Regions from separate parts of the Caproiciproducens sp. CPB-2 genome, predicted to be linked through region 2. Evidence: riboswitches for the same ligand, from Rfam matches in the RefSeq annotation. Region 2 holds a riboswitch; the other holds the start of a gene.
What was found. A riboswitch is a leader RNA that binds a small molecule or an ion and turns the genes downstream of it on or off. The one in region 2 is predicted to bind fluoride.
Positions count from the first base shown of each region.

Region 1: another riboswitch for fluoride. It lies ahead of VXK30_RS12570 (inorganic diphosphatase); the one in region 2 lies ahead of VXK30_RS00325 (fluoride efflux transporter FluC).

Region 1 covers NZ_CP142860.1:2,523,386-2,533,814, reverse strand. The annotation lists gene VXK30_RS12580 (cation-translocating P-type ATPase) at 1-1,072, shown strand, start outside; gene VXK30_RS12575 (sensor domain-containing diguanylate cyclase) at 1,605-3,875, shown strand; fluoride riboswitch at 3,949-4,021, shown strand; gene VXK30_RS12570 (inorganic diphosphatase) at 4,085-4,624, shown strand; gene ade (adenine deaminase) at 4,765-6,561, shown strand; gene VXK30_RS12560 (aspartate/glutamate racemase family protein) at 6,613-7,302, shown strand; gene ileS (isoleucine--tRNA ligase) at 7,533-10,429, opposite strand, start outside.
Region 2 covers NZ_CP142860.1:63,384-73,812, forward strand. The annotation lists gene VXK30_RS00300 (lactate racemase domain-containing protein) at 1-434, shown strand, start outside; gene VXK30_RS00305 (TetR/AcrR family transcriptional regulator) at 559-1,140, shown strand; gene VXK30_RS00310 (oleate hydratase) at 1,266-3,041, shown strand; gene VXK30_RS00315 (universal stress protein) at 3,109-3,891, opposite strand; gene crcB (fluoride efflux transporter CrcB) at 3,948-4,304, opposite strand; gene VXK30_RS00325 (fluoride efflux transporter FluC) at 4,304-4,693, opposite strand; fluoride riboswitch at 4,827-4,898, opposite strand; fluoride riboswitch at 5,030-5,100, shown strand; gene VXK30_RS00330 (MutS-related protein) at 5,074-6,780, shown strand; gene VXK30_RS00335 (MutS-related protein) at 6,785-8,269, shown strand; gene VXK30_RS00340 (UvrD-helicase domain-containing protein) at 8,284-10,429, opposite strand, start outside.

The DNA.
Region 1 (10,429 bases), 990 kb from region 2:
CAGGGAGGCCGGAATCCGCCCGGTCATGATCACGGGTGATCACCGCGATACGGCGGTGGCCATTGCGACCCAGCTCGGAATCATCACGGACGAGTCGCAGGCGATTACCGGCGCCCGACTGGATGAAATCAGCGACGACGAACTGAAGGATACCATTGGGAATTATTCCGTTTACGCCAGAGTCCAGCCGGAGCATAAGGTCCGTATTGTCAACGCATGGAAAACCAACGGGATGATTACCGCCATGACCGGCGACGGCGTCAACGACGCCCCGTCGATCAAAAGCGCCGATATCGGCGTGGGCATGGGAATTACGGGTACGGACGTCACCAAAAACGTGGCGGACATGGTGCTTGCGGACGACAATTTCGCCACCATCGTTTCCGCGGTGGAAGAGGGCAGAAGGATCTACGACAATATCCGGAAGGCCATTCAGTTTCTGCTGGCTTCCAACCTGAGCGAAGTGCTTTCCATTTTTGTCGCTACCCTTCTGGGCTTTGTCATTCTGAAGCCGGTGCACCTGCTCTGGATCAATCTGATTACCGACTGCTTCCCGGCCCTGGCGCTCGGAATGGAGGAGGGCGAAAAAGACCTCATGCGGCGCAGTCCCCGCAATCCCCGCGACGGCATTTTTGCCGGAGGACTCGGCACGGACGTCGCCTATCAGGGGATCCTGGTCACGGTTGTCACCCTGTCCGCGTATTTCATCGGCCATTTTCTCGAGTCCGGAATCTGGGAAATCACCAACAGCGCCGACGGCATGACCATGGCTTTTCTGACCATGTCGATGGCGGAGATTTTCCACTCCTTCAACATGCGTTCCCAGCGCCATTCGATTTTCAGCATGAGGAAACAGAACGGATACCTGATCGGCGCCATGCTCATGTCGCTGCTGCTGACCACGGCCGTGATCTATATCCCCGCTCTGGCGTTTGCCTTCCAGTTTGAAGAGATTTCACTGCTGGAGTACTCGGTCGCTCTGCTGCTTGCTTTTTCGGTTATTCCGATTGTGGAAATCGTGAAAGCGTTTCAAAGAAAATTTGCAAAAGTTTCCACTTCTTATGGAAATTAATTTCTCTTCGGGACAGCGGAATAAAAACGAGTCGGGCGCACATACTAAGTCCTGGGTACATTGAATGATTCCTGGTGGATCAGTACCCTTAAAAAAACAGATTGGCAAGCAAAGATTTAATCAAGAATACTGGGAGATGGTTAAGTTGAACAGATCAGTCTGGGAACCTATCATGATCCGTGCAGTAATGCCTTTATGAAGACCCAAAGATAAGTTTGGCTGAACTCATTGATTCTCAAGTTTTGATAATTAAATACGAGCTTGGAGGGGCGGGAATTCCGAATAGAATTTCCGTCTCTTTTCTTTTTCAGCATTCTTATCAACGCTTTCTCACCGAAGAATGATAGGATTAAAACATGGGAAATTTTAACAGGAAATTTAAGACTTGATATAGTTATCGAAAGAAATCTGTGCTAAAATATAGATATTTTTAAAGTACATAACAAACCGGATACTGTGACGCCGAAAACCATGCGGATCGATTTTCGGCCGGGTGCCGGCCTGCGGTTTTCTGTGTTTTTTGGGGGTATCCATGAAAAGGTTTATCAAATTCGCCGACGGGCTGCTGATTGTATCCTTCTGCCTGATTCTGCTTTCGGTTTTTTCGGGAACCGGCCGGCATGAGAATGCTGTTTCGAACGGCGTTTTGGATATCGGCAGCGCCGGCCTTTCCTCACCTGTTCCGATGACCGGGGCATGGGAGTTTTATTGGGGCCGGCAGGTGAGCCCTCAGGGGAAGATAACGGATGCGGACAATAAACAGCTGGTTCAGGTTCCCGCAAACTGGACGGCGTACCGTGATGCGGACAATAAAGCCTGTTCACAGGAGGGATACGCCGTCTACCGGGTGGTGCTGAAAGCACAGAAGGGCCTTTGTCTTGGGTTGAAAATTCCCCAGATCGGTTCTTCCTACCGGCTGTGGATCGATGGAAACATACGCTTCGAAAGCGGCCGGGTCGGGAAAAACGCGTCGGAATCCAGACCGGAGTGGACGACGCAGTCGGTTTTCTTTCAGACACAGCGGGAAGACACGGAAATTCTGATAGAGGTTTCCAACTTCGACTATTTCCGTTCCGGCCTGACGATTCCCGTTGTGGTGGGAACCCAGCAGCAGATCCAGCGGCTGGGCGATCAGGGCTTGTTTATGGACACCTTTCTCTTTTCATCCCTGTTTGTAATGGCGGTGTTTTTCTTTCTGCTGTATTTTGTGCGTTCTCACGACAAGGCCCATATCTGTCTGGCGCTTTTTGCAGCGGCCATCTCCCTGCGTCCGCTGCTTTACGGCGAGTGCTATTTCAATAAGATTTTCCCCGGCATCAATTTTGAATTCAACACCAAACTGTACCTGGTCAATTTCGTGGTGATCCAGCTGCTGTGCCTGTTTTTTTACTATCAGTATAAAGAACTGTCGAGCAGAAGGTTTATGCGTGTCAGCGGAGCAGCGGTGTCCGCCATTGTTTTTGTGGGCGTTTTTCTTCCGGCCCGGTATATGCTGTATCCCGTTGTTCTTCTGGAAGCGATGATTCCCGTCACCGTTGCCAACTGCCTTGTGACGCTGATGCGCGCAATGAGAAAAAAATACGAAAACGCCGGAATCAACCTTTTAAGCGTCCTGCTCCTGTTTTTCCTGTCCATTGTGGATATCCTGAAAAATAACGGGCTTATCGAAATGAACCTTTACTATACTCCGATCGCAATGCTCGTCGTCACGTTCATTCAGGTCTTCCTGCAGGTAGGAAGATTCAGGGAAAGCGATCTGCTGAACGAAAAGCTGGCCAATGAGGTCGGAATCAAAAATCTGAAGCTGGAATACGAAATGAAGCAAAGGAGTATTACGGAAAAACTGAACAACGGTCTGAGAGCGATGGTTTCCGCTTTGGAAATCGAGGGCCTTCTGGTCAGCATTCTGGAAAATCTGTATCAGATTATCGAATTTGAAAGCGCCGTCATGGTTTTGCGGGTGAATGAGAGCCTGGGTTACATTGTGACCAAACTGAATCACGAAAAAGTGGTCTGCCGCAGGTATTCCGGGAGAATCGTCCTCAGGGATCAAAATCAGTCCGAGAACCGAAACGGCGGCGAAAAGGTTCGCGTGCACGATCTTTACACCCGGGGCAAAGACGGAAAAAGCCTGATCGTGAAGTCTCTTTACTATAATCACAAGCTGTTCTGCGTCATAAAAATGATTGTCAGCAAAAGCAGGGAGATTTCTGCCGGAGACCTGGAACTGGTGGATATCTATACGGAGCAGTCGATTTTAGCGTTTCAGAACGCAAAATCCTATGAAAAAATCAAAGAACTTGCCCTGTATGACGAGCTGAGCGGTATTTACAACCGCAGGCAGCTGATGAAGCTCGGCATTATGGAATATATTTCGGCCAGGGAAGCCGGCTGCGATTTTTACGCAATGATGCTTGACATCGATTTTTTCAAGGCCGTCAACGATACATACGGCCATCTGTTCGGGGATAAAATCATTAAAAACGTTGCGAATATCTGCAAACGGTGTATCCCGGTCAGCGCGGTGGTCGGGCGGTACGGCGGCGAGGAATTCCTCATTTTCCTCAAGGACATGGAAAAGGAGGACGTCGGCCTGCTGGCGGAAAAGCTGAACAGGGAAGTAAGAAGCTGCAGCTATTCCTGTGAGGGTAACGACCATATTCATGTGACCGTCAGTATCGGCGTCGCAAGGGGAAAAAGGGAGCAGGTGAACCTGTACGACCTGATCAATCACGCGGACAAGGCGATGTATCTGGCCAAAAAAGAGGGGCGCGACTGTGTCCGGTGGTTTGAGCAGGAATGAGAATCCGTCTGCGGGGCTTCTGCCGGTTCTCTTATTTTCTGTTTATTGACAGAATGTTTTCCATTGTGCTATAATAAAAATCGGGAATGAAGTTCTCCCGTAGCGAACGCTAAAATTGCTTTTATGCTGATGACTTCTGTGATATACACAGCGGGTTGTCGGCTTTTTTATTTGCAAATCAGAAAATTTAAGATGCAGGAGGGACTTTTTTGAATATTTGGCACGAGATTTCTCAGGACAGAATTCATGCGGACAGCTTTTTCGCGGTGATTGAAATTTCCAAGGGCTGCAAGACAAAATATGAGCTGGATAAGGAATCCGGCTTTCTTTCCATGGACCGTATCCTGTACACTTCCGCGCATTATCCTGCGAATTACGGTTTTATTCCGCGTACCTACGCGGCGGATCACGATCCGCTGGACGTGCTGGTGCTCTGTTCCGAGGACATTCAGCCGCTCTCTCTGGTGCGCTGTTACCCCATCGGGGTGATCTCCATGGAGGACGGAGGTTTTGTGGACGACAAGATCATCGCGATTCCGTTCGGCGACCCGACCTTCAACGAATACCGGAACATCGACGAGCTGCCCTCGCATATTTTTGACGAAATGATTCACTTTTTTGCGGTGTATAAGGAACTGGAGGGCAAAGCCACCGCGGTGGATTACATCCGCAGCGTGCAGGACGCAAAACGGATTATACAGGAAAGCATCGACGCTTACACTGAAAAATTCGGCGGGACCAACGCCTGATCTCCCCTGTAAAGAACGGACGCTCCGGCGGTTTTTGACCGCTGCGGGGCGCCTTTTTTATTTTACGGCAGTAAAAGATGCTTGACAGGCATTTTGATGACGTTTAATATAGAATGAAAAACATGTAAAGGGGTGCTGTGATGATTAACAAGTTTTGTACTTCTCCGCTGTGGGAATCCGGCAGGACGCTTGCCGCGGTCGCGCAGGGCGCCGTTCCGGCGGAAACCGTGATTATCAACGCCAGGCTGGTGAATGTCTGTACCGGGGAGATCCTGCCGGATACCGATGTGGCTATTTCCTGCGGCAGGATTGCCCTTGTCGGCGACGCGAAGCACTGTATCGGAGAAGGCACAACCGTCCTGGACGCAGCCGGTCAGTATATCGCCCCCGGATTTTTAGACGGGCATATGCATGTGGAATCCTCCATGATGAGTGTGGGGGAATACGCGCGGGCGGTCATTCCTCACGGCACGGTGGGAATCTATATGGACCCGCATGAAATCTGCAATGTCCTCGGGCTGGACGGGGTTTCCTGCATGATCGAGGACTCCAAAAGGACTCCGCTGAAAACGATGGTCACCACACCGGCCTGTGTTCCCGCCGTTCCCGGCTTTGAAGATACCGGCTCCTCCATCGGTCCGGCGGAGATCGCCGAGACCATGCGGTGGGACAGCGTGGTGGGCCTTGGGGAACTGATGAATTTTCCGGGCGTGCTGAACTCGGACCCACAGATGCATGGCGAGGTCGCCGAGACGCTCAGGGCGGGCAAGATCGTGACCGGTCATTACTCCATGCCGGAGACGGGGCGTGGGCTGAACGCCTATATTGCTTCCGGTGTGCGCTGCTGCCACGAGTCCACCCGCGCGCAGGACGCCCTCGCGAAAATGCGGCTCGGCATGTACGCCATGCTGCGGGAAGGTTCGGCGTGGCGCGACCTTCATGAGGTGGCGAAAAGCATTACGGAAAATAAAATCGACACCCGGTTCGGGGTGCTGATTTCCGATGATACGCACCCGTACACCTTGCTGAATCAGGGGCATCTGGACCACATCGTCCGCCGCGCGGTGGAAGAGGGAATCGACGTCATGACTGCCATTCAGATGGTCACCATCAACTGCGCCCAGTGCTTTCAGATGGACCATGAGCTGGGGTCCATTACGCCGGGGAAATGCGCGGATATCGTTTTTATCGGCAGTCTGGACAGGCTGGACGTTACGCGGGTGCTGATCAACGGCGCCGTTGCGGCGGAAAACGGAAAGCTTACCGAAAAGCTCCCGCCCTATCATTACCCGAAGTGGGCGACGGAATCCATGCATATCAAAAATCCCATTACACCGGAGTCCTTTGCCATTCCCGCGAAGGGCGACCGTGTGACCGCCCGCGTCATTGAAGTGATCCCCGCCAGGGTCGGCTCCTACGAACGGCATGTTTCGCTCAGGGTGGAAAACGGGCGGGTCGGTTCCGACGTCGAACAGGATGTCCTGAAAACGGCGGTCTTTGAGCGGCACCATGAAACGGGAAAGGCCGGCTTCGGCTTTGTCAAAGGGTTTGGTATCCGGTGCGGGGCCATGGCTTCCACCGTGGCGCATGACGCGCACAACCTGCTGGTGATCGGCACCAACGACGAGGACATGGCGCTGGCCGCCAATACGCTGATCGCGTGCGGCGGGGGAATGACCGCCGTACAGAACGGCAGGGTTCTGGGGACGGTTCCGCTCCCGATCGCCGGCCTGATGAACGACAAGCCGGTGGAGGAAATGGCTGAAATCGTCGGAAAGCTGAGCGAGGCGTGGGAAAAGATTGGGTGCAGCATGGTTTCTCCCTTTATGACCATGGCGCTGATTCCGCTTGCCTGCCTGCCCGAACTGCGCCTGACCGACAGGGGGCTGGTGGACTGTACGGAATTCCGGTTTACTCCGCTCTTTGTGGAAGAATAGAGTTTTATAAAAATAGAGCAGGTAAATAGAATATCGGGAGAGTGAATCAATATGAAAACAATCGGCCTGATCGGAGGAATGAGCTGGGAAAGCACCGTCGGTTACTATCAGATCATCAACCGCACGGTTCAGCAGAAGCTGGGAGGGTTCCACTCCGCGCAATGCCTGCTTTACAGTATGGACTTCCATGAAATAGAAAAGTGCCAGGAGGAGGGCGACTGGGAAAAATGCGCGGGAATCCTGTCTTCCGCCGCGCGGAGCCTGGAAAAAGGGGGCGCCGATTTCCTTGTGATTTGTACCAATACCATGCATAAGGTCGCCGGACAGATTCAAAGCGCCGTCTCCATCCCGGTGCTTCACATTGCCGAGGTGACCGCGGCGGAGCTCTTGCAGAATCAAATTAAAAGAATCGCTCTGCTCGGGACGGTTTACACCATGGAGCAGGATTTTTACAAGGAAAAGCTGGCGGAAAAGAATCTGGAAGTCCTTGTACCGGATGAAGAAGACAGGAAACTCATTAATCATATTATTTTTCACGAGCTCTGCCTCGGCATCGTTTCCAATGAATCGAAAGCGGCGTTCCTGAAAATCATAGGGAAAATGGCGGAACAGGGTGCGCAGGGCGTGATTCTCGGCTGTACGGAAATCGGGATGCTGGTTCAGCAGAAGGACACGTCCGTGCCGCTGTTCGATACGACCGAAATCCACGCGAAACGCGCGGCCCTGTACGCGCTGTCCTGAATGAAGGGGCTGTTGCTCAATAACCCTTCAATAAAATAATGCATAAAAAATGCACCTTGAGTGGGCTTTTAAAACCCCGCTTTAAGGTGTATTTCTTTCTTTTAAAAGCTGTTGTCCTATGCAATTACGGCAATTCCATTTCAGTTTGCGGGACAAAACGTCTCCCCCGCCGAAGGCGGGGGAGACGCAATCTTGTGGAAATGCGGTAGCTGCCGCAAATTTATTTTACATCAGATTTTCTGAACGCCCAGCTCGACGGTTTCGCCGTTCAGGTCCCATTCCTTGGCAAAGCCCGCCATTTCGTTCAGCCTGACTTCTTCGGCCAGCACGTCGTTCTGAATAGAGGCGAGATTGTCGGAGATGATTTTCGCGATCCGGTCGTTTCCCTTTTCATAGACGATGATATGGTCGGTCACGTCAAAGCCCGCGTCCTTGCGCATGGTCTGGATTTTGCTGATGATTTCGCGGACGAATCCCTCTTCGATCAGGTTTTCCGTCAAATGGGTGTCGATGACCACCGTGATCCCGTTGTCCGCCATGGAAACGTAATTTTCCGCCTGAGCGGTTTCAATCAGCAGTTCCTCAGGGGTCAGGGAGATCTCCCCGTCCGAAAGGGCGAGGGTCAGGGCGCCGTTGGCGTCGAGCTCCTTCTTCGCCGCGCTTCCGTTGAGTCCGGCGAGCGCGGTGCGGATTTCGCCGATCTTCCTGCCGTATTTCTGCCCCAGAATTCTAAGCTGCGGCTTGAAATGGTAGGAGGTGAAGTCCGAGACATCCTCGGTAAACAGGATTTCCTTGCTGTTCAGCTCGTCGCGGATGATGGTCCGGTAGAACTCGCTCAGCGGCTTTTCCGAACGGACATACATTTTCGCGATCGGCTGGCGGTTCTTGATGTTGGCGGTATTTCTCGCCGCTCGGCCCAGCACGACGATGTCGAGCACCAGCTCCATGTTTTCTTCCAGCTCTTTGTCAATCAGGGATTCGTCGACGCTCGGAAAATCGCAGAGATGGACGCTTTCCGGCGCGGAGGGGTCGATCTTGCAGACCAGATTGCGGTAAATATCCTCCGCCATAAACGGAATCATGGGAGAGGCCGTTTTCGCTATGGTGACGAGCGCGGTGTACAGCGTCATGTAGGCGTTGATCTTGTCCTGCGGCATCCCTTTGACCCAGAAGCGCTCTCGGCTTCTTCTGACGTACCAGTTGCTCATTTCATCGACAAAATCCTGAAGCGCACGCGCCGCCTCCGGAATCCGGTAGTTCTCCAGATGGCCGTCGATGGCTTTTACAGAGGTGTTCAGGCGGGACAGCAGCCATTTGTCCATGACGGTCAGGCTGCCGCGGTCCAGCGTGTATTTGGTGGCGTCGAACTCGTCGATGTTCGCGTACAGTACGAAGAAAGCATAGGTGTTCCACAGCGTGCCCATGAATTTGCGCTGGCCTTCCGTCACGGCCTTGCCATGGAAACGGTTCGGGAGCCAGGGGGCGGAGTTGCTGTAGAAGTACCAGCGGATCGCGTCCGCGCCGTAGGTCTCCAGCGCCTCGAACGGGTCGACTGCGTTGCCCTTGGATTTGGACATCTTCTGCCCGTTCTCGTCCTGTACATGGCCGAGGACGATGACGTTTTTATACGGGGCCTTGTTGAAAATCAGGGTGGAAATCGCAAGAAGGGAATAGAACCATCCTCTTGTCTGATCCACCGCCTCGGAAATGAAGTCGGCGGGGAACTGCTGATGGAAAAGCTCCTGATTTTCAAACGGATAGTGATGCTGAGCGAACGGCATGGAACCGGAGTCGAACCAGCAGTCGATCACTTCCGGCACGCGTTTCATCTGTTTGCCGCATTTCGGGCAGGTAATGGTCACCGCGTCGATGTACGGCCGGTGCAGCTCAATATCCTCCGGGCAGTTGGGGGACATGGCTTTCAGCTCCTCAATGCTGCCGACGGAGTGCTTGTGCCCGCACTCGCATTCCCAGATATTCAGCGGGGTGCCCCAGTAGCGGTTGCGGCTGATGCTCCAGTCCTGCACGTTTTCCAGCCAGTCGCCGAAGCGGCCCTTGCCGATGCTTTCCGGGATCCAGTGGATGGTATTGTTGTTGCGGATCAGATCGTCCTTGACCGCAGTCATTTTAATGAACCAGGAATCCCTGGCGTAATAGATCAGCGGGGTGTCGCAGCGCCAGCAGAACGGATAGCTGTGCTCAAAGGCGGGCGCGGAGAACAGAAGCCCGCGCTGGTTCAGGTTTTTCAGGATTTCCTTGTCGGCGTCCTTGCAGAACATGCCCGGCCAGAGGGTCTCTTTGGTCATCTCGCCTTTCCCGTCTACCAGCTGCACGAAGGGCAGGCCGTATTTGCGGCCGACATTCGCGTCGTCCTCGCCGAAGGCGGGCGCGATATGAACCACACCGGTGCCGTCCGTCAGCGTAACGTAGCGGTCGCAGGTGACGTACCAGCACTTTTTGTCCGGTTTTACAAAGTCAAAGAGCGGCTCGTATTCCTTATATTCCAGGTCTTTTCCGACATACTTTTCCAGTACGGTGTATTCTTCCCCCAGCACCTTGGGGGCAAGGGCCTCCGCCAGGTAATAGACGGCGTCCGCCGTTTTCACCTTCACATAGCTTTCGTCGGGATTCACGCACAAAGCCACGTTGGACGGCAGCGTCCAGGGGGTGGTTGTCCACGCCAGAATAAAGGCGTCCTCGCCCTTTACCCGGAATTTCGCGATCGCGGATTTCTCCTTGACGTCCTTGTACCCCTGGGCCACCTCGTGGCTGGAAAGGGGGGTCCCGCACCGCGGGCAGTAGGGGACGATCTTAAAGCCCTTGTACAGAAGGCCCTTTTCCCAGATCTGCTTTAACGCCCACCATTCGGACTCAATATAATCGTTTTCATAGGTCACGTAAGGGTGCTCCATGTCCGCCCAGAAGCCGACGGTCCGGGAGAAGTCCTCCCACATCCCCTTGTATTTCCATACGCTTTCGCGGCATTGCTTGATGAAGGGTTCCAGCCCGTACTGCTCGATCTGCTCCTTGCCGTCCAGATGAAGGAGTTTTTCCACCTCCAGCTCCACGGGAAGCCCGTGCGTGTCCCAGCCGGCCTTCCGGGGGACCTGATAGCCCTTCATCGTCC
Region 2 (10,429 bases):
TGGGAAGAAACAATTCCGGGACCCGTGATTTTTCAAAAATTCTCCGTTTGCAGAAGCTGTTTATCCGGGGCCTTTCCGAAGAATCCCATCATAACGGAGCCGGGATCGCTTCGGCGGACGTAACGACAAGGCAATGCCTTCGGAGCGTTGACTGGGGTACGACCTGGACGAATATGATCACCGCGACAACGCTGAACGGAGGAAGGATCCCCCTGTATATGAACAACGACAGGCAGGCGATATTGCTTGCCATCCGCACCTGCAACGGAATCGATTTTGAGGATGTAACGCTTGCGCGGATCAAGAACACGCTTTCCATGAACGAAATTGAAATTTCACAATCATTATATAATAAAATAAAAGATAGAAAGGATATTCATTTGATCCGGGGACCTCATGAAATGCGCTTTGACGAGCATGACAATTTAATATAACGCTATGCCCCCGTGATCCAAACTTGCGCTTCGCCTTTTTTTATTGTATGCTATCCTTAAAACAGCAAAGAATATTCAGATCGCCGCATTTTTATGATCTGTCAGATACAAGGTGGTGCGCCGCATGTCCCAGACAACCAAACGGGCTTTGGAAGCTTCCCTGAAAAACCTGCTGCTCCAAAAGCCGCTGGATAAGATAACGATCAATGATATTGCGGAGGACTGCGGCATCAGCCGCATGACCTTCTATTACCATTTCAGGGATATTTTCGATCTGGTGGAATGGTCGTGCGTAGAGGACGCGACCAAGGCTCTGGAGGGGAAAAAGACATACGATACCTGGCAGCAGGGATTTTTGCAGATCTTTGAAGCGGTGCTTGCCAACAAGCCGTTCATCATGAATGTCTATCATTCCGTCAGCCGGGAACAGGTGGAAATCTATCTGTACAGGCTGACCTACGACCTCCTGATCGGCGTCGTCGAAGAAAAGGCGGAGGGCATGTCCGTCCGTGACGAGGATAAAAAGTTCATTGCGGATTTCTACAAATACGGATTCGTTGGGCTGATGCTGGACTGGATCAAAAACGGCATGAAAGAGGAGCCCCAGACGATCATCGACCGGCTCAGCTCGCTGGTTCACGGCAATCTCACCTCTGCTTTGGACAACTACCGCACGGATATTCCTTTATCAAAACGCCCGGAATGATCAAACTTTTTACAATTTTCGCGCCGTGATGAAATTTTCATCACAGCGCGTTTTCTGTTTATGGAAACCCTCCGCCGGAATGGATACAATAGTTTCAGAAACCAAAACAAACGGAGGTAACTTTTATGTATTATTCCAGCGGGAATTATGAAGCGTTCGCGCGCCCGGTTAAGCCGGAAGGCGTCGATCACAAGTCCGCGTACCTTGTAGGCTCCGGCCTCGCCGCGCTGGCAGCCGCCTGTTTCCTTGTCCGCGACGGGCAGATGAAGGGCAGCCGTGTCCACATTCTGGAAAAGGACCCGATCCCGGGCGGCGCCTGCGACGGATATCTCTATGAGAATCTGGGCTATGTCATGCGCGGCGGACGGGAAATGGACAACCATTTCGAGTGCATGTGGGACCTGTTCCGCTCCATTCCGTCTATCGAGACGGAAGGAATCAGCGTGCTCGACGAGTACTACTGGCTGAACAAGAAGGACCCGAACTATTCGCTGATGCGCGCGACGGTCAACCGCGGGGAGGACGCGCACACCGACAAAAAATTCGGGCTTTCGGATCAGGGCGCGGAGGAGATCATGAAGCTGTTCTTCACTCCCGACGAAGAGCTTTACAATAAGCGCATCGACGAATATTTCAGCAGCGAGGTCCTGAACTCCAGTTTCTGGATGTACTGGCGCACGATGTTCGCCTTTGAAAACTGGCATTCCGCTCTGGAAATGAAGCTGTATATCAAACGCTTTATCCACCATGTGGGCGGCCTTCCCGATTTCACGGCGCTGCGTTTTACCAAATACAATCAGTACGAGTCGATGATCCAGCCCATGATCAAATACCTGGAATCCAACGGGGTGCAGTTCCACTACGGCACCAGGGTCGTCAATGTGGAGTTCGATATTCAGAAGGACAGAAAAACGGCGAAGCGCGTGATCGTCCTTCACGACGGCAAGACGGAGAATATCGATCTGACCGAGGACGATCTGATCTTTATCACCAACGGCGGCTGCGTGGAGAATTCCTCCCTCGGCGGCCAGAACGAGCCCGCTCCGTTCAACACGGAGATCAAAGCGGGCGGCGGCTGGGATATGTGGCGGAAGATCGCCGCACAGGATCCGGCCTTCGGCCATCCGGACAAATTCTGCCATAATCCGGAACAGAGCAACTGGATGAGCGCCACCGTCACCACCCTGGACGGCGAGCTGCCGCCGTATATTCAGAAAATCTGCAGGCGCGACCCGTTTTCCGGGAAGGTGGTCACCGGCGGGATCGTCACGGCAAAGGATTCCAACTGGCTTTTAAGCTGGACGTTCAACCGCCAGCCGCAGTTCCGCTCCCAGCCGAAGGGGCAGCTTGTGGGCTGGATTTACGGCCTGTTCAGCGACAAGCCCGGCAATTACGTCAAAAAAAGCATGCGGGAATGCACCGGTAAGGAAATCTGCATGGAGTGGCTGTATCATATGGGAGTACCGGAATCCGAAATCCCCGCGCTTGCCGAAAAGAGTGCCAACACGATTCCCTGCATGATGCCGTACATCACCGCGTTCTTCATGCCCAGGGCAAAAGGGGACCGTCCTCTGGTCGTTCCGAAGGGCGCCGTCAATTTCGCTTTCCTCGGTCAGTTCGCCGAGACCGCGCGCGACACCATTTTCACCACCGAATATTCCATCCGCACCGGCATGGAAGCGGTGTATACCCTGCTGAACGTCGACCGCGGCGTGCCGGAGGTCTGGGGCAGCGTGTATGACGTCCGGGACCTGCTGAATTCCACCGTATCCTTGCGCGACGGCAAGAAAATGACCGATATGGAGCTTGGGTTCAAAGAGAGGCTTGCCATGAAGCTGCTTCTGAAAAAAACCGAAGGCACCGACATTGAAAAGCTTCTGAAAGAGCATCACGTGGTTTAAGATATGATTGAAATCACGCCCCTGCGGTCCGACGGCCGCAGGGGCGTGATATATCCAAAGCCGCCGGTTATTCATCCAGGCTTTCAAACCGCGCGATATAGTGAAATTTCAGCAGAGACGTCATACTCGGGTTGACGACCTCGATTTGGTCGAGCTGACGGAATGCAATGCCCGCTTCCAGACGGATTTCTCTTTCCTCTCCTTTTTTCAGGTCATAATGCTCCGGCTGGCCGTTTTGCAGCGGGGCGGACCATGTGCCGCCGTCCGGGTCGTAGGCGCTGTGGTTCAGGCGCAGCTTTCCCTCCAGCACCGTGATGCTGTACACGCATTTTCCTGCCTGCACCGGAAGCAGGCAGGAACTGGGCCGGAAGCTCATCTGGCCGCTCAGCGTAACGATATCGTCCATATGCCGGCATTTCAGCACATTCCCCGGCGATTTTTCACTGGACACATTTTCCGGCACGATCATGACGATGCATTTCGCGTATTTTACGACATAGGCTGCAACCGAGCCGATTTTCTGGGACAGGCCGGTCTTTGTGGATTTTGTCATCACGATAATATCGATTTCATCCTGCTCTGCACATTCAAGGATCTGATCGCCGGCCCGCCCGAAAACGACCTGCTTTCGCACGGGATAGCCCGGCAGCTGTCCGGCTACCGCGTCCAAGGTGGATTTCAGCTGCGCTTTGGATTTTTGCAGTTCCTCTTCCGAATACATCGTTTCCGTGTCTTCCCGGACCATAAGCAGTACGATGCTCACATCCTCCGGCGTATAGAGCGATTTGATCAGATCGACCGCCTGCAGGCTCCGCGCTGTTCCGTCGATCGGAAGTAAAACCCTTCTCATAACAACACCTCCGTAAACTCAATGATTTCCGGGAAAACGGCGTCCCCCGGCTCGTTTTAAAAAAGCTTCCCCGTTGTGTAACCCATCGAAAAACAAAGAAGTCCGGCTGCCAGCGACAATACGATAAACAGGAGGGACTCCCTGACGGCGTCGTGCTGCATGAGCTGCACGCTTTCAACGGTAAAGGTGGAAAAGGTGGTAAAGGCGCCGCAAAAGCCGTCGCCCAGAAGCAGATAGGAATTTCCGCTGATGCCCAGCCCGCAAAAAATTCCCAGGAGGAATGCGCCCGACAGGTTGATAAAAAAGGTACCGAAGGGAAAGGTGTGATTTTTTCTTTTTGAAAAGGCGGCTCCGATCTGATAGCGGGCGATTGCGCCGCAGACGCCGCCGACGCTCAGTAGGACGAAATCCATCAGGCGCGCCTCCGTTCCATCCGCTTTGCGGTTCTGATCCCGAGCCACGCGGCGGCAAGGCCCGGCAGGACGGAAGCAAAAACGTAAACCGCCGAAAGAAGGACATTTCCGGAAAGGCCCAGCAAAACAGCTTCTTTGCAAAGGGTTGAAAACGTGGTATATCCTCCCAGCAGGCCCGTGGTGATACCCAGGCGCACTTCGGCGCTCACCGGGAATTTTTTTGCAAACAGGATGGTCAGAAAGCCTAATAAAAAGCTCCCGCTCACGTTAATCAGGATCGTGAGAATGGGACGGTAAAGTTCGTCAAAGGGCAGAGGAAGCTGATGGACCACGCACCTCAGGATGGTTCCGGCCGCCCCTCCGACCGCGACAGCGATATTTTTTTTCATAGATACCCCCAATTTGGCATTTCCATTGCTGCGACCAGGCCTTATTTGCATTCCTGTTTTTACAAACAGGGCCTGAACTGTAAATTTTTCTGTTTTGCGGAAGGGGAAAATAAAAAGCTGACCACTTCCTATGATTCCCATAGAAGTCATCAGCTGAAAAGCAATTTTAGCAGCGCTAAGGGAGAACTTCATTCCCGTTTCTGCATTATAGCAAATTATGACGGATTTTTCAACCTTTTCTCCGTTTGCGTACGGCTTATAAGGAAAAATGCAGGCAGGCGCCATCCACTGAACGGAATTTTATTGCCCATTGATTTTTATAAAAGCATGTTCTATAATAGCCTTGGGAATGAAGTACTCCCGCGGTAATACCGAAATGCGTGAAAGCTGATGACTTCTGTTTGGAAGCCATCGGCTTTTTTGTCGTTGTCAGGCTGTGGTGCCCGGAAAAGGCCGCGGCGGCAGCGCGGTGGCTTCCGCATCATAAAAAACAGGAAGAGGTGTGCAATGTGTTTTACAGTATCTTATTTCCGGCTGAGGAGCAGTGGAAAAAACCGAGGAAGGAAGCTGCGCCGGACTGCTTCAGGGACCTTTATCTTGACCAGATCTTCCGGCCGATCCTGAACAGCAGAAAAGAATACGGGCTCGAAGGCTTCTTCTACACTTCGCTTCGCGACAGCGATACCCTTATCTACCGGCAGAAAGTCATGCGGGAGCTGGAAGACGACGGGCTGCGCGGATTCTTTTCCGATTTTTCACAATCCATCTATCGCCTCAGCCAATCCATGGAAACCATCAAAAAATCGCTCACGTCCGAAAACAGCTATGAAAATCATTATCTGACCAAGGGACGTCTGCTCGACTGTGCGGACAGCTACTGTACGGAGCTTGCCGGGCTGACAGACGGGCTGCGGGACCGGACGCTTTGCTCGGACGGCCTGCGCGGCTTTATGAAGTACCTGGCCGCCTATACCGGGACGGAGGCGTTCACGGAGCTTCGGGGACAGATCGGCCGGCTGCGCGAACAGCTTTCTTCCGTGGAATACTGCATGCTGATCAAAAACGGGGTCCTCCGTGTCCGGAAATATGAGGGGCAGGAAGATCACAGTAAGGAAATTCTCAGGCTGTTCGACAAATTCCGCCAGGGGGACGGGACGGATTACCGCCGCAAGCTTTCCGAAGAACCGTACGCGCAGCATGTGGAGGCGGCCGTGCTGAATATGGTCGCCTCCTGGTACAGGGACATTTTTGAGAATCTGGACCATTTCTGTTTAAAATATCTTGATTTTATCGACCCGACCGTCGCGCGGTTTTCCCGTGAAATTCAGTTCTACCTCTCCTGGCTGGAATATATCCGGCCGCATCGCGGGAAAGGGCTCCCGTTCTGTTACCCGAAATTGTGCGAAAACGCGGAACACCTTTACGACAGGGACGGCTTTGATCTGGCTTTGGCTTCTTCCATGGGAGATGCCGGGCAGCCGGTGACGAATGATTTTGTGTTGAATACACCGGAGCGGATCATCGTCGTGACCGGGCCCAATCAGGGCGGAAAGACGACCTTTGCCCGTGCCTTCGGGCAGATCCATTATCTCTCCTGCCTGGGGCTGTGCGTGCCGGGAAGGGAGGCGGCGATCCTCCTTTTTGACAATATCCTCACCCATTTTGGGCGGGAGGAGGATTTGTCCACCCGGAACGGAAAGCTGCAGGACGATCTCGAGCGTCTTCACGAGCTTCTCGGGCGCGCTGCCTCCCGGAGCATCATCGTCATCAACGAGATTTTTTCCTCCACCACTTTGACGGACGCGCTGCTGCTGGGGGGCCGCATGATGGACGCCCTTGCGAAGCTGGGCGCTCCCGCCGTGTGCGTCACCTTTATCGACGAGCTGGCCGCACACGGGGAGGAAACGGTCAGCATGATGAGCTCGGTCCGGGAGGACGACCCGGCGGTAAGGACTTTTCGGATTACCCGCAGGCCGCCCGACGGCCTTGCCTATGCGATGCACATCGCGGGAAAATACGGGCTGACCTGTGAGCAGCTTTGCGAAAGGCTGAGCGGCGGACTCTGCGGCAGTCATAAGGGAGGCTGAAATTTTGAAAGTACACTTGATGGATCAGGATACGGATTTCAATCCGCAGGAGAAACCCTGTTTTGGGAAGGACACGCTGATCGCCGATCTTGAGTTTTCCCGCATCCTTTCGGCGATGGCGCGGGACGACACGATGATTCGGGAGGCGTGCGGCTCGGCCCTGTTTTGTCCTTTGCGGACCGACCGGGAAATCCGCTATCGTCAGGAGGTCCTGAAGGACTGCATCAACAACCCCGAAACAGTGAGAAAGCTTTATGATATTACGGTTGAGACAATGGAGCGGAAACACAAATCCTGGTCGTGGCTGTCCACACGGCAGAATTTATCCGGCAATTTTTCCAGCGCGGTCGATTTATTGAAAATATACACGGAAATGCTGCTGAAAATGCGCAACGCCACCGACGCGGATATGCGGAATTTCCATTCCGAAGGCTTTAAAAATTTTATCTCCATGCTGTGGCGGGAGCTCGGCGACGATTATTTTTTACAGATTCATTCGCTTCTGAATGAGATGAAGGATGAAAAGGGGATGCTGATCAGCGCCGGACTCGGCAATTACAATCAGGGAATCGATTATGTGATGCGGCGCAAAGAGAAAACGCATTTCTGGCGCCACTGGCATTTTGCCCCGTCCTTTACGCTGGCGCCCCGTGACGACTCGGGGGCCTCCGATTTCGGCAACCGCCGCGCCCGTGCGATGAATGAAAGCATCAATGTGCTGGCGCAGTCGGCGGAGCACGTGGAAAGCTTTTTCGTTATCCTTCAAAAGGAGCTTGCCTTTTACGTCGGCTGCCTGAATTTATACGACAGGCTCCGGGCCGCCGGCATGCCGGTCTGTATTCCCGAGCTGCTCCCGCTGGAAGCGGAGAGCCGGAAATACGATGAGCTGTACGACGTCAGCCTTGTCCTGCTAAAGGATTCGGGAGTAACGGGAAACGAACTGAATGCGGAAAATCAGCGGCTTTATATCATTACGGGAGCCAATCAGGGAGGAAAATCCACCTTTCTCAGAAGCGTCGGGCAGGCGCAGCTTATGATGCAGTGCGGGATGTTCGTCGGCGCGCAAAATTACCGGGCGCCGATACGGAACGGCGTATTTACGCACTTCAAAAAAGAGGAAGATACCACGATGACAAGCGGGAAGCTGGATGAGGAGCTTGCCCGCATGAGCGAGATTGCCGACCGCCTGACTCCCGGGGCTCTGGTTCTGTTCAATGAATCGTTCGCCGCCACCAATGAGCGGGAGGGCTCCGAAATCTGCCGCCAGATTACAAAGGCGCTCACGGACAACGGGATAGAAATCTTTTTCGTGACGCATCTTTACACTTTTGCGGCCGCCTTTTTCAGCCCGCGGTACCCGAAGGTCCGGTTTCTCAGCGCACAAAGGCTTGAAAACGGAGAACGTACTTTTAAAATCATGCCGGGGGAACCTCTTCAGACGGCTTACGGAGAAGACCTGTACCGGAAAATATTCGGACCGGAGGCGTAACGCCCCGCCGTCCGTCAGAAAAAGCTGACCTGCTCGAATTCGGGCGCTTTTTTCCGCTCAAAAGCGGTCCCCTCCGAAAGAAGGTCCGCGGGCAGGCCGGAAAGGAAGGGCGAGCGCGGGGAGGAAGTCAGAAGGACCAGCTCGTCCTGCGCCCTTGTCATGCCGACATAAAAGAGCCGGCGTTCCTCGTCCGGGTTACCGTCGCCCCGCCGGTTTTTCAGTGGGATCGTTCCGTCCTTTACGCCGCTGACAAACACAACGGGGAATTCGAGCCCCTTGGACGCGTGCAGGGTCATGAGCGAAACCGCGTCCGGCGAATAGCTTCTCCCGCCGCTGCGCACGATGTCGCCTTCCCGCCCGAGCAGAAGATTCTGCAGGAGGGAGGGCATTTTTTCGTGCAAAACGGCCATGTTGAGAAACAGCTCCATGCTCCGTACCTCCTGAAGCCCGTTATCGCCGATCCAGGCTTCTATCAGCTTCTGCGGTTTCCCGCTGCGGACGAGAGGCCCGTATTTGCGGAGCAGCCCGGAGAATGCTTGCGGATTTCCCGGGGAAGCGGGGAGCTTTTCCAAAAGCGCCGAAAGGGACGCGGCGCTTTTGTCCGTTCCGGCGTAGTCCTCCAGCACCCGCTGCGTCCGGCCGCCGGGGCAGACGCCCCATTCCTTCAGGCACAGCCGAAGGGAGATCAGGTCCGCGGGGTCGAGCAGAAAGCGGAAAAAGGCGACCGCTTTGCGCACCTCGCGGTCGGAAAGGAATTCATCCCGTCCGGCGACCAGGTACGGGATGCCCTCTTTCCGGAGGCATTGTTCTAAAAGCTCCGCCTGACGGTTGGTCCGGTACAGCACGGCGATGTCGGAAAAGCTCCTCGTCTGCTCCGAAACAGGTTTTTTCCCTTTGGGGCGGGAAGAAGCATGCGCGTCGAGCATATCGATGCCGCCGACCATGCGGTTGATCTCTTTGGCAATGAAAATCGCTTCCGGCAGCTCGACGTCCGCCTCCAGAAGACGTACGCGGGCGCCGCTGTCCCTTTGCGCCTCAAGAGGCGGTTCCGCGGTGTTTCTTTCCGGCAGAACGGACCGGGAGCATCCAATAATTTCGGGGGTGGAGCGGTAATTCTGCGTGAGCCGTACCCGGAGCGCCCCGGAAAAATTCCCGAAGAACCGGTCAAAGCAGCGGGAATCCGAGCCCCGGAATCCGTAAATGGACTGATCCGGGTCCCCGATTACGAAAATTCCCGCACTGTTTTTTCCCCACTCCTGTATCAGGCGGTACTGGACGGGATTGATATCCTGAAATTCATCCACCAGAAGATAGGAAAAAGCGTTCCTGAGTTTTTTCTCCTCCCTGTTTCCCAGCTCTCCGTTTTGGAACAGGTTCAGCGTGTTCAGGAGGATGTCGTCATAGTCCAGCACGCCGTACCGCGCAAGCTGTTCACAGTACCGGTCATAGACCCCCTCCGGGACTTCCTCAGCTTCTTCCGGCAGCCGCGCGCCGCTTTTGATCAGGGAGATCTCCCTGAAAACATCCCGCGGGGACGCTTTGAGCCCGAGGTCCTTTAAAAGGTCCGCGAGAATGGAGAGCGCGTCCTGCTCGCCGACGACGGTGGGCGCTGCCGCCCCCTTTCTTCCGGAGAGAATCTGCAGGCAGATGGAGTGGAACGTCCCGATGTGCATGCTTTTCACGGTCCGCCTGTCCCCGAAATACGCGGCAAGGCGGGACCGCATTTCCTCCGCCGCCCGGTTTGTGAACGTGACGGCGGTAATCTGTGCGGGGGATACGCCGCATTCCCGGACGAGGCGGACGATCCGGCTCACAAGCGTCCGTGTTTTGCCGGTGCCGGGTCCGGCGATCACCGCGACGGCGGAGTCGGAGGCGGAGACGGCCTCCCGCTGCTCCCGGTTCAATCCGCTGAAAGCGTCCGGAGCGGCGGCCGGAACCGCGCCCGCCTCTTTTTTCCGCGGCGGCGTGTTCTCTGCTTCCGATCCCGCCGGGGGGTTGTCCGTCCGGCCTTTTTGCTTTCCCGTATTCTCCGCAGCGGACGGATCGCTCCGCTTTTCCCTGAAAAGACTGGTCTGGCCGGAAAGCAGGCCGATCTCCTGCCGATCCAGAATTTTGATCTTCCCGTATTCCCCGTCGAATCCGGGCAGAACGGTTACCTTC